Linked DNA regions of Teredinibacter purpureus. The protein of the gene in region 2 interacts with the protein of the main gene of each other region in a pairwise test. Links are inferred from orthologs where the notes say so. Each region holds a gene or a part of one and is shown on either strand. Other genes may lie near its edges. The genes, in order: mrdA and H5647_RS06910.

Region 1 (6,181 bases), 1.2 Mb from region 2 along the record:
AGAACAGAGGGGGGGGCAGGCGGTACAGGCAAACTCGAAGGCGCACCGCGGTATTGCCTGGGGTCAATATATTCCACTTCTACCGGCGCAGTACCGCTGTCCACAAAGCCGAGTTTTTTCGCAGCGGTGTAGCTTAGATCGATAATGCGGCCATCGTGAAATGGACCACGATCATTTACCCGAACAATCACAGAACGACCATTTTCTCGATGCGTAACACGCACATAACTGGGAATAGGCAATGTTTTATGCGCGGCGGTCATGCCGTACATATTATAGATTTCGCCGTTTGAGGTGGTATGCCCATGAAACTTCCGGCCATACCATGACGCTATACCCTGTGATTTATACCCTTCAGGCGAAGGAAGCAGCGTATACGTTTTACCTCTCACCGTATAAGGGTTTTTATTCCCCGCAATGGTGCGCGGTTCTTCACGCGGCACCGCATCGGGAATATGATCGACGCTCATAGATTCCCTAGGGCCGGCATCTTGCTTCATTGTATAAACGCTGGGCGCTTCGCAAGCCACCAAAAACAATAAAGTACAGAACCCGCACGGGAGATTTAGTGTAAGCAGTTTTTTCATAAATAGCGGCTTTCAATCAATAGCGATTAACCGGTGACTAGCTCGTGGCCACTACCGTTCTCGTTTTAACGTTCAACCCAGTCTCAATGCAGCTGACGCTCATAGGTATACCGTAACTCTTCACTTAACTGCCATACCGCCATTGCGTACATCTGGCTGCGGTTATAGCGCGTAATGACGTAAAAGTTATCAAACCCTAACCAAAATTCTTTACCGTGCTGCCCCTCGTACAATAACGGCACGACTTTTTCGTTACCGCTAAGCTGCGTATTCACCGGCGAAAAACCCATCGCTATTACCTCGTCCAGAGACAAATGAGGCCGGACGCGCTCGTTCAAGGCCGATTTATCGTAATCAGCATTAATTCGCGCTCGGCTGAAAACAATTTCACCTTTTTTCCAACGGTGTTCTTTAAAGTAGTTGGCAACGCTACCGATAGCGTCCACAGGGTTCTGCCAGATATCCGCTGTGCCATCATTGTCGAAATCGATGGCATAATGCCGGTAACTACTGGGTATAAACTGACCGTAACCCATAGCGCCAGCATACGACCCCTTTAAGCTTAGCGGGTCTTGTTTTTGTTCACGTGCGAGCAAGAAAAAATGCTCAAGCTCTTTCGAAAAGAATTTGGATCTTGGTTTATAGTCAAAACCTAACGTCGCCAACGCATCAAGCACACGGTATTTGCCCATATAACGACCGTAACGTGTTTCCACGCCAATTATCGCGACAATCACCTGCTCATCAACACCTAACGTTTCGGACGCTCGACGTAGAATTTCTTGGTTTTTGTTCCAAAACTCCACGCCCTGATCGATTCGCGTTTGGCCGAGGAAAATTTTACGGTAGTCTTTCCACGGCTTAGTTTTTTCAGCAGGACGAGAAATAGCATCCAAAATAGACTGTTTTTTCTCCGCGGCTTTTAACCAACTGATAACATCTTCTTTTGCAAAACCGTGCTCTTCAACCATTTTTTGAATAAACGCAGGCGCTTTTTCATGTGAGGAGTAATCCGCACGTGCGGCAAAACTGATGACGCAAATAGCGCACACCCCTAAAGAAAAAGCGACACGATACAACTTCAACACAGGAGAGGAAAAAACCATAAACACTTCATCATTCGTTATTCAGCAGTAAAAAGAATTAGCTAACGCGTTTTTTTTCCGTCGCAATAGCCATAAGCAAACCAAAACCGGTCATCAAGGTTACAATCGAGGTTCCACCAAGACTCACCAAAGGCAACGGTACACCCACCACGGGGAGCATGCCACCTACCATACCAATATTTACAAACACGTACACAAAAAATGTCAGCGTAATACTTCCCGCCAATAGGCGGCCAAACATATTCTGGGACTGTATCGCAATAATTAACCCTCGCGCTATCACAAGTAAATATAAGCTAATTAAAAACAATACGCCTATCAAACCAAACTCTTCAGCCATAACCGCAATAATAAAATCAGTATGGCTTTCTGGCAAAAAGTCTAATTGTGATTGAGTGCCGTTAAACAATCCTTTGCCATGTAAACCACCCGAACCTATTGCCGTTTTCGATTGAATAATATTCCAACCCGCGCCCAATTTATCGGCCTCTGGATCCAATAAGGTAAGAACACGCTGTTTTTGGTAATCTTTCATTACCCACGTCCACATGGGGTAAATACTTGCCCCCAATGCAAACAAGCTTCCCAAAATATAGCGCCACGGCAACCCAGCCAAGAACAAGACCAGAATGCCCGATGCCGAAATAAGAATAGCCGTGCCCAAATCGGGCTGACGAAAAATGAGAACCGCAGGCAAAACGATGAGCAGCAAGCTCGCCACAACATGCTTAAAGCTTGGCGGTAACGCACGCGACGAAAAATAAGCCGCGGTAGCAATGGGCACGGCGAGCTTCATTATTTCCGATGGTTGGAAGCGCATAAACCCCAAGCTTAGCCAGCGCTGTGCACCTTTAGCGCCTACCCCTACGACAAAAATCAAAAGCAGTAGAATAATACCCGCCGCGTAAAACCATGGGGACCAACGACGAATCATCTGTAGATCAAGCTGTGCCGTCACAAACATGGAACAATAAGCAACCACAAAAAATGCCAGCTGCCGACGCACCATACCTTCTTGCTGGCCGCTTGCGCTGTATAAAATGGTGAGGCCGAAAGCAGTCAACACTAAGAGCCCCAGCAATAACAACGGGTCGATATGAAGCCGGTACCAAACACTCTGCACGCGCGCAAAATGCTGAGTGGAATCGGGCAATCGTCGAACAAAATCTTGGTTAGCTCCTTTCATTGCTCTATCTGTCCCCGCTGCGAAAGCGTTTGTGCGGCACCAATGGGGTACTGGCGAAAAAATTCATCGAACAGCAGACGCGCGATAGGGGCTGCTGCACTGGAGCCATGCTCACCATTTTCGACAATTATCGCCGTTGCTATTTGAGGGTTATTAACGGGGGCAAAACCAATATACAGGGCGTGATCCCAGTTACGCTCGTCCAATTTCTCTGCATCGTACTCAGCATCTTGCGCAATACCCACTACCTGCGCGGTGCCGGTTTTACCGGCCATACGATATTGTGCACCCCATCCTATTCGACTTGCCGTACCCCGTGGGCTATGTACCACCCCTTCCATTGCCGACATTACGAAATCCCAATAATCTTCATCCACCTCGACAATATCTTCTACTGTCATTTCGGTTTCAACATCGCCAATTTTCTTCACTAAGCGTGGCTGAATATGAATACCACGCGAGGCTAACGTAGCCGTCATTACGGCCAATTGCAGCGGTGTAGCCAATACATCGCCCTGCCCAATACTCACATTTAAACTATCGCCAGGAAACCAATGCATACCGCGCGTTTTTTTCTTCCACTCTCTGGAAGGCCACAACCCTCGCCGCTCACTGGGTATCTTTAGGCCCGTGCGCTCCCCCAAACCGAATTGACTACCAAATGAATGCATTCGATCAACGCCCATATGAAACGCCATGCCATAAAAGAATGTGTCGCACGATTCGATAATCGCCTGACGTAAATTAACACTTCGACCATGTCCGCCTTTTTTCCAATCGCGATAGAAACGCTCGTCCGTTTCCAGTTGATAATAACCAGGGTCGTCAATATGCGTTTTAAAATCAATTACCTGATGGTGTAATGCACCAAGGCCCAGCATGGGTTTGATTGTTGAGCCCGGAGGGTATTGGCCTTGAATCGTGCGATTAAACAGTGGTAAATCACGCGATTCGTTCAACGCGCGATAATCGGTATGGCTAATACCATTCACAAATAGATTTGGATCGTAGCCCGGCGCACTGACCATGGCCAATATTCCGCCGTTCGTGACATCGATAGCGACTAAGGCACCACGCCTCCCATTCAAAGCAGAAGCTGCCGCCTGCTGAAGCCCTGAGTTTAAAAACAGCTGTAAATCTTGGCCTGGCACAGGGTCAACCGACTCGAGGTTTCTCAGTACACGACCATGCGCATTTGTCTCAATGTTTTCGCTACCCACTTCGCCCAACAAAATTTTTTCATAGGATTTTTCCAATCCAATTTTACCCAGGCTGTGCGTGCCACTATAAAGGCGATAAGTTTCTTCATCGAAAGAGCGTAACTCCCGCTCGTTTATGCGGCCAACATAGCCAACCGTGTGCGCAAATAATGTGCCTTTTGGGTAGGCACGCGTAAGCTGCGCTTCAATTTCTACGCCCGTTAACCGAAACTCATCCACTGCAATTTTGGAAATCTCGTCTTCTGTCAGCCGATACCGCAAAGGCACAGCCTCAAATGGACGACGTCGCTGACGCAACAATTTGTAAAAATTGTCTCGATCGCTCTCTTGAATACTGATTATTTTGCCCAGTTCTGCAATGGTAGCCTCTAGGTCTATCGTGTGCTCTTTAACAATTGAAAGCGAAAAGGTAGGACGATTATCGGCGAGCATTTCACCGTTAGTATCGTAAATTAAGCCACGATTGGGCGGGACGGGACGGACATGGATACGGTTACGATCAGATTGCGTAATATAGGCATCGTAATCAATCACTTGAAGCGTGTAGTAACGCGCGATTAGTGCGCCGAATAAAACCACGACAAGCAGAAAACTAATGGCGAGGCGAAACCCGAATACTCTTGCTTCGTAGTGATGATCTTTGAAGTGGTGCAGCTCTTTTCCTGCCCATATCATAAAATCGCGTGTCTACCTGTCTTGAATGATTAGATAGTGGATAGGCTGTAGTGCCTTATTTGTGGTACGGATGGTTTTGCAAAATAGTCCATGCGCGGTACAGCTGCTCCATTAACAACACCCTAACGAAAGGATGCGGTAGCGTTAACCCCGAGAGCGACCACTTTTCGTGCGCTCGCTGCAACACTTTTTGTGTTAACCCGTCTGGGCCACCAATAATGAGACACGGATTAACACCTTCCATTTGCCAGCTGGCCATCTTCTGCGAAAGCTTTTCAGTGCTTAAGCCTTTTCCCAGAACATCTAGCGCAATAATGCACTTTTGCCCAGGTAGATTTTCGATAGCGGCGAGTATTTGCTCAGCTTCGGCATCTTTAACGGTTTGCTTACGGGTATTTTTAGAACGATTTGCGAGCGGAAGTTCCACAAGATTCGGTTCCATTTCCCTCGGCATACGCTTTGCGTATTCGGAATAGCCCTGCTGGACCCAGCTGGGCATTTTACTTCCAACGCTGATTAAATGGATTTTCACCGACGATTATTCTGGCTGGTTTTGACGGGACGCAGGCTCTGTAGACCACAATTTTTCTAATTCGTAAAACGATCGCGTTTGCTCAAGCATCACGTGCACCACCATATCACCGAAGTCCACTAACACCCATTCTCCGCCGTCTAGACCTTCAACACCTATTGGCTGAAAGCCATTTTTCTTTGCGTCTTCAACAACATTGCTCGCCAACGATTTCACATGGCGGTTGGAGGTGCCGGTAGCAATCACGAAAGTGTCCATTACGTTACTTAGCTTTGAAACGTCTAGGCTTTCAATTTTTTGCCCTTTTAAGTCTTCGAGGGCGGTCTGTACGATGTCGGCTAATTCAGGTTGCATTCAAAATTCCAATAGTTTGTGCTCAATAAGTTGAGCGGTAGGGGACCCGCTTAACGCGAATAAAGCCCCTGTTCGTTGATATAGTGACGCACGTTAGAGGGAATATAAGCCTCTTCGGCGCCAGTCAATATGGCGTTACGCAACTGCGTAGACGAAATATTGTTAGCGGTAGTGGGTATAAAACTTACCCCCCCACACGCACTTTGCGAGAGTTGCTCGGCCCTGAGTTCTCGCGATGCAAGCCATTGCGATACCGCTGGAGGAAGTTCTGTATAACCCGGCCTCTCCCATACGGCAAAATGAGTAAGAGATTCCAATTTCTGCCAATGGTACCAGCTTGGTAGCGTTTGCAAAGAATCCCAACCCATTAAAAAAATGAGGCTGATGATATCACCATACTCTCGACGATAGCGTTGTAGGGTATCTACAGTATAGGAAGGTTTATTTTGCTCAAGTTCCCATGGGTCGATGGCCAAACGTGGGTAGTCGGCAATTGCCAGCGTCAACATCGCCAGCCGCTG
Region 2 (6,339 bases):
AGGCCTGCCGACAGAGTTTGTTGTCGCAGGTCGACAATTCGAATCCGTGGGGGTTGCGCTTTGCCTGCACGCTTCGTTAAGCGAAGGTGTTGGTATCTGCCTTGAAGGGCGTTGTGCAGCGTTTCTAAGGATGGTGTTGCGGAACCCAAGATGATGGGAATCTTGACGTTGCTTGCGCGGAAAATAGAAAGGTCACGTGCAGAGTAACGAAGATTGTCTTGTTGTTTGTAGGAGAGGTCATGCTCTTCATCGATGATGATGACCCCCAAATTCTTTATCGGTGTAAGGGATGCGAGGCGAGTACCGATCACAATGCGTGCCCGCCCGTCTCGGGCGGCAAGCCAGCTTTGTGTTCTTTTAACTTCACTAATGTTGGAGTGGAGCTCTGCTATCTCGCAGTTAAATCGGCGGCGAAAGCGCATGACGGTTTGGGGTGATAGGCCAATTTCAGGAATGAGAATGAGAGCTTGTTGTTGGGCTTGTAGGACGCGCGCAACGACTTGAAGGTAGATTTCGGTTTTCCCGCTTCCAGTGGCGCCTTCGAGTAGGTATGTATTGAATTGGTGGTAACGGAGGTGATCGATGGCCGCTTGCTGTTCATCGGTTAGTGACAATGGCGCTTCTTTGAGTAGTGTGTCAGTGCTACTGGTGATTTTGGGGGGCACGTCTGTGGCACATTTTTTTTCCAGCAACCCTTTTTTTTGCATGCTAGCAAGCACGCTATTACTGAAACCGAGGCCGGAGGCTTTATCCTGTGTAAGCTGGTTGTGCTGTAGAAGGTGTTGAAATATTTGTTGTTGTTTTTTTGCGCGCTTTAGTGCGTCGTGCGGCAGGCCTTTTGCCTCGATGGTTAATGCCCAAACTGTGGCCTCGGCTTGTTCTGCTTTGCCCTGGCGCAATCGCTGGGGAAGAGCGGCGTGAAGTGTTTCGCCAAAAGGGTGCTGATAATAATTTGAGGCCCATCCGCAAAGTTTTAGAAGCTCTGCAGGGATGATAGGTTGTGCGTCTAGAATGGCGTTCGCTGGCTTAATCCTGCTTGGGTCAATCGTCGGGGTTTGGTGGCAAGAAACGATAACGCCAACGAGTGTTTGTGAGCGAAAGCTTACTTCTGTGCGACGGCCGATGAGGTCGGATTCTTCGCCCGGTTTTATCGGTATGGGGGATAGATAGTCGAATAGTCGTCGTAACGGGACAGGCAGCGCGACGGCCAAATACCAAGCGTTAGGCGGGTGAGGTGGATTGAAGTCCGAGTTAGGTGTCATTGTGGAATTCTACACTAGAGGAGTGTCTTGCTGGTGGTTGCTTGGGGTAGTTTTTCAGGCAAAAAAATACCCGCGAAAAAGCGGGTATTTTGGATGTTTTGTAAGTTTGGAGGCTTATTTTTTTGCGCTGCGAGCAAATCGCTTGTTGAAGCGATCGATGCGGCCGCCACTGTCCAACACTTTTTGTTTGCCGGTGTAGAACGGGTGGCATTCAGAACACACGTCGATGTGAATCTCTTTTGCTAATGTGGAGCGTGTCTTAATGCTATTGCCGCAGCTACAGGTAGCGATCATTTCGCCGTAATTGGGTTGAATATCGTTTTGCATGGTATTGCCTCTATGTGCCAATTTGGCTTTTCTGGGTTCCGCCACCTGATCTATTGCCAAGCACCGAACCGCGTTTATGAGAGCCCAGAGGTCGAAGCGCTTCGTGCTTGGCCGGATTTGGGAGGGCGCATACTAGCAGAATAAAGCATCAAAGCAAATGCTTGGTCGCTGTCAGCAGGCGGTTTAAAAAAGCTCCTCGGTTAAACGTTCTTCATTTTCGTAAGGGTTAAAAAGTGGGGATGTGTCCTCTTTTTCAGGGGGTACATTTTCAACCCGAAAGTATTCAAATTCGGCGTCGGGGTCGCCGGTGTGGGCTCGTTCGCCAGTTTCAGGGTCAATTTTAATGCTGATAATGCCTTCTGGCTGAACGCGGGTTTTTTCCTGTGTCCCGTCAAGGGCCGTTCGCATAAAGTCAATCCATATGGGTAGAGCGGCTTTGCCGCCGAATTCGCGCTGCCCAATAGGGGTGTTTTGATCAAACCCGAGCCACGTTGTAGCGACTATGTCACTGTTATAGCCAGAAAACCAAGTATCGACGGGGCCGTTAGTGGTGCCTGTTTTGCCCGCAAGATCATTTCGGCCGAGCACTTTTGCTCGAACGCCTGTGCCTCGCTGAATAACGTCCCGAAGCATGGAGTTGATGATGTAGGCTACTCGTTCATCAAGTACTCTCTGCGCTCGCGGAAAGTCCTTTGGGCTTAAAAGGCCAAGAAGGCGTTTTAGCTCGAAAGGTATTTCAAACGGGTCGTCACTTAAATAGGGGTATTCCTCGTCTGGGTCGAACGGAGTGCTAGAGAAAGTTTCGCCTGTATCACAGTCGGAGCAAACAGTTAACGGAAGCGCCTCATATACGGTGTTGCCGGTATTATCCAGTATCTGTTCTATCAGATAGGGTTGAACTTGATACCCGCCGTTGGCAAACACGGCATAACCGGTTGCAACGTCTAGGGGCGTTAGTCCGTGGCTGCCCAGTGCAAGTGATAGGTCGCGCGGGAGTTCATCCTCAGTAAAGCCAAATCGATGCATTCCTCGTATGGTGTTGCCAATGCCTACTTCGCGTAGAACGCGAATAGAGACAAGGTTACGTGAGCGATAGAGTGCCTCTCTCAATCGTGTGGGGCCATCAAATTTCCCGCTAGAATTTTTGGGTCGCCATGTGCTTTCGAGTGCTGCGTCATCAAAGACTATAGGGGTATCCATTATGATAGAGGCTGCTGTCATCCCGTTTTCGAGAGCGGCATTATAGATAAAAGGCTTAAAATTGGAGCCGGGTTGTCGTTTGGCTTGTGTGGCACGATTAAAGTGGCTTTGGTTGAAGTCAAACCCGCCGACAAGCGATAAAATAGCGCCATTTTGGGGGGCCAGTGCGATTAGCGCAGCTTGAGCATTCGGAACTTGGCTTAGGCTGTAGCCTTTTTCTGTATTGCCCGATAATCGAATTACGTCGCCTAGGCTTACCACATCTGCGGCACTTTTGGGGGATGGGCCTAGACGGCTTTCCGAGACATAAGCTTTGGCGTTGGAGATCCCCTGATCCCAGTCAATTTTTGTGGTGCTGCCATCGGGCAAGATGGCGATAAAAGCGGTGTCTTCTATATAAGCCACGGCTGCGGGCGTTAAGTCACCGTAGGTGGGGAGACTTTTGAGTTTGTCCTGCCAGGCGTCGACTAGAGGTTGAAAATCTAAAGGTTGTGTTGTGGGTTCGGGCTCGACGTCGATTTCTGATTCTGATGCGTTTAGGAGGGGAGCGTTCGCGGCTTCGTCACCCGGCATATTCGGTAGTAGCGTCAGAGATTGTTCTGGCCCACGGTAACCATGCCGTAAATCGTATGTTAATAGTCCGTTTACGATGGCGAGATTAGCGCTCTCTTGCATTGAGCTGTTGATCGTTGTAAAAACTTTGTAGCCGTCGGTGTAAGCTTCAAGGCCAAATAGCTCGATTGCTTTGGCGCGAGCCATTTCAGCAATATATGGTGCTTGAACATCGAGATTACTATTGTGGTAGCTGGCACTTACAGGCTCGGCAATGGCGAGTGAGTAGTTGTTTTGTTCTATTTTGCCGAGGGACAGCATGCGCCCTAATATCCAGTCTCGCCTCAGAAGCGCGCGCGAGGGGTTGGCAATGGGGTTCATGGTGGACGGGCCTTTTGGCAAACCTGCCAGCATAGCAATTTGAGCTAGACTTAGTTGGTCGAGCGGTTTGCCGTAGTAAACTTGGCTCGCGGCGTTGATACCGTAGGCGCGATTGCCAAGGAAGATAATGTTGACGTAAAGCTCTAGAATCTCTTCTTTGCTTAATTCTTGCTCTATGCGCAGCGCCAGCAAAATTTCATTAAATTTTCGTGCAAAGGTCTTGCGGCGGGAAAGGTAATAATTACGCGCGACTTGCATAGTGATGGTGCTGCCGCCAGAGGCTCTACGGCCTGTCAGAACAAGCTGGCTTGCGGCCCGCATGAGGCCTTTTAGCGACACGCCATTGTGCTCGAAGAAATCGTCATCTTCAGCGGCAAGCAATGCGTCCACATAGCTTTGTGGAATATTGTTGAATTTTATAGGTGTGCGCCGTTTCTCACCAAATTCAGCTAGAAGCTTGTGGTCGGCGGAATAAACGCGCAATGGCGTTTGTAGTTTCACGTCTCTCAGGCTGTCTACGGATGGTAGTTGAGGGCTGAGAATAAGGTACATACCGGATAAAACACATAAAGTGCCGCCGGTTCCTGCGAGTGTCAGCCAAAGGCTGACGATTAAAAAGCGTTTTTTGATAGTCATTTGAGTATTTTAAAACTGAATAAGGGGCCGGATCGCAATAGGTTTTGCCATTATAAGACCTTTTTCACACTTTACCTATGTAGTCACAGGTTGCAGCCTATACTTAAAGTGCTATAACATAAACATAACCTAAGTAGCGGATATAGATAGAAAAATGGGTATTCTCAGTTTATTCGAGCAGAAAAAGAAACCCGTACTCGGTCTGGACGTGAGTTCGACAACCGTTAAGTTGTTAGAGTTCAGTCGACAGGGTGATGGCTATCGGGTCGAGAATTATGCTGTTCGCGCATTGCCACCCAATGCTGTTGTTGAAAAAAACATCAACGATGTTGAAGTGGTCGCTCAAATTATCAAGGCCGTTGTTCAGTCATCGCGCACTAAATTGAAAGATGCCGCGGTTGCAGTGCCAGGGTCATCCGTTATCACAAAGGTTATCGAGATGCCGAGTGATATGAGCGATGAAGCCCTAGAAACACAGATATCACTCGAAGCTGACCAGTATATCCCCTATCCCCTTGAAGAGGTCGCCATTGATTTTGATGTGTTAGGTGTATCGGAAAAAAATCCAGATCAAATAGAGGTGCTGTTAGCCGCATGTAGACGTGAGAATGTCGATATGCGTGCAACGATGCTTGATTTAGCCGAATTGCAAGCAAAAGTCGTTGATGTGGAAGCTTACACAATGGAACGCGCGTTTTCTTTGGTTCAAGAACAGCTCGAAGATCAGGAAGAGCAAATCGTCGCCATTGTTGATATTGGTGCAACGATGACTACTTTGAGCGTACTCGTTGACGGAAAAACAATCTATACCCGTGAGCAGTTGTTTGGGGGCAAGCAATTAACTGAAGAGATCCAGCGCCGGTACGGTTTGTCAACAGAAGAGGCTGGGCTGGCGAAAAAACAAGGGGGGCTTCCTGATGATTATGAGCCCGAAGTTTTGGAGCCTTTTAAAGACGCTGTTGTTCAGCAGGTTACTCGTTCACTCCAGTTTTTCTTTTCGTCCAGCCAGTATAATGACGTGGATCATATCGTGCTCGCTGGCGGAGTGGCGTCCATGGAGGGGTTGGCTGGTTTGATAGAAGAAAAATTAGGTACCTCGGCTACGGTGGCAAATCCTTTTGCCAATATGTCCGTGTCCTCTAAGGTTAATGCCGCCGCGCTAACAAATGATGCGCCGTCATTAATGATCGCAACCGGATTGGCCCTGAGGAGCTTTGTCTAACATGGCTCAGATTAACTTATTGCCTTGGCGTGAAGAGCACCGCCGAGAGAAAAAGAAAGAATTTTTAACCCAGCTTGGGGGCGTATGCCTACTGGCAATTGGGGTAGCTTATCTTTGGGTTCAAGCCGTAGATGGCGCTATCGCGACTCAAAACACTCGAAATAGTATGTTGAATACCGAGATTGGGTTACTAGAAAAGCAAGTTAGTGAAATTAAAGACTTGAAGAAAAAACGTCGTGAACTGCTGGACCGAATGAAGGTTATCCAGGATCTGGAGGGTAAGCGGTCCATTATTGTTCATTATTTTGATGAGTTTGCAAAGTCAGTTCCCGATGGCGTTTACATCACCACATTGTCAAAGAATGGCAATATTATTTCCATTGATGGCGTTAGCGAGTCCACCAACCGTGTATCTACTTTTATGCGTCAGCTTGACGACTCGGAGTGGTTTGCTGATCCGAACTTAAAATCGGTTGTCGCGGCCCCTCAGCATGGGTCACAAGCCAGCACTTTTCAGATGCAGCTGAAAGTGGTGCTTCCAGACGACGACGCGAAGGAAGAATAAAATGGCCGACATGAATCAGCTTATAGAGCAATTGCAAGGTTTCGATATCAATGATGTCGATTGGGATCGGGTCGGTGTTTGGCCCGTAGCGGTGAGAGTTTTACTTTGTTTTTTTGCTGCGGCCGCAATTGTTGTTGCTGGGTATTTTCTTGTTGTCCAAGAAAAAAATCATGAGCTAGATATTGCTAAGAATA

Evidence for each region.
Region 1: the proteins of H5647_RS06910 (region 2) and mrdA interact in binary tests that used the Escherichia coli proteins (3 or more experiments, as listed by UniProt). The link is inferred for Teredinibacter purpureus from one-to-one orthologs.

The regions. Positions count from the first base shown.
Region 1 is NZ_CP060092.1:343,466-349,646, forward strand. What follows is about bases 2,326-5,312. They hold mrdA (penicillin-binding protein 2), read right to left. Parts: upstream 4,775-5,312; coding sequence 2,876-4,774; downstream 2,326-2,875. Other genes in these bases: rodA (rod shape-determining protein RodA), read right to left, coding at 2,326-2,879; rlmH (23S rRNA (pseudouridine(1915)-N(3))-methyltransferase RlmH), read right to left, coding at 4,830-5,273. Also shown: H5647_RS01325 (septal ring lytic transglycosylase RlpA family protein), read right to left, coding at 1-500; mltB (lytic murein transglycosylase B), read right to left, coding at 671-1,693; more of rodA, read right to left, coding at 1,731-2,325; rsfS (ribosome silencing factor), read right to left, coding at 5,313-5,660; nadD (nicotinate-nucleotide adenylyltransferase), read right to left, coding at 5,711-6,181. UniProt on the Escherichia coli protein: Catalyzes cross-linking of the peptidoglycan cell wall. Responsible for the determination of the rod shape of the cell. Is probably required for lateral peptidoglycan synthesis and maintenance of the correct diameter during lateral and centripetal growth.
Region 2 is NZ_CP060092.1:1,547,359-1,553,697, forward strand. Bases 1,566-4,710 are described here. They hold H5647_RS06910 (penicillin-binding protein 1A), read right to left. Parts: upstream 4,359-4,710; coding sequence 1,773-4,358; downstream 1,566-1,772. Other genes in these bases: rpmE (50S ribosomal protein L31), read right to left, coding at 1,566-1,589; H5647_RS06915 (pilus assembly protein PilM), read left to right, coding at 4,513-4,710. Also shown: H5647_RS06900 (primosomal protein N'), read right to left, coding at 1-1,262; more of rpmE, read right to left, coding at 1,377-1,565; more of H5647_RS06915, read left to right, coding at 4,711-5,580; H5647_RS06920 (PilN domain-containing protein), read left to right, coding at 5,582-6,145; H5647_RS06925 (type IV pilus inner membrane component PilO), read left to right, coding at 6,147-6,339. UniProt on the Escherichia coli protein: Cell wall formation. Synthesis of cross-linked peptidoglycan from the lipid intermediates.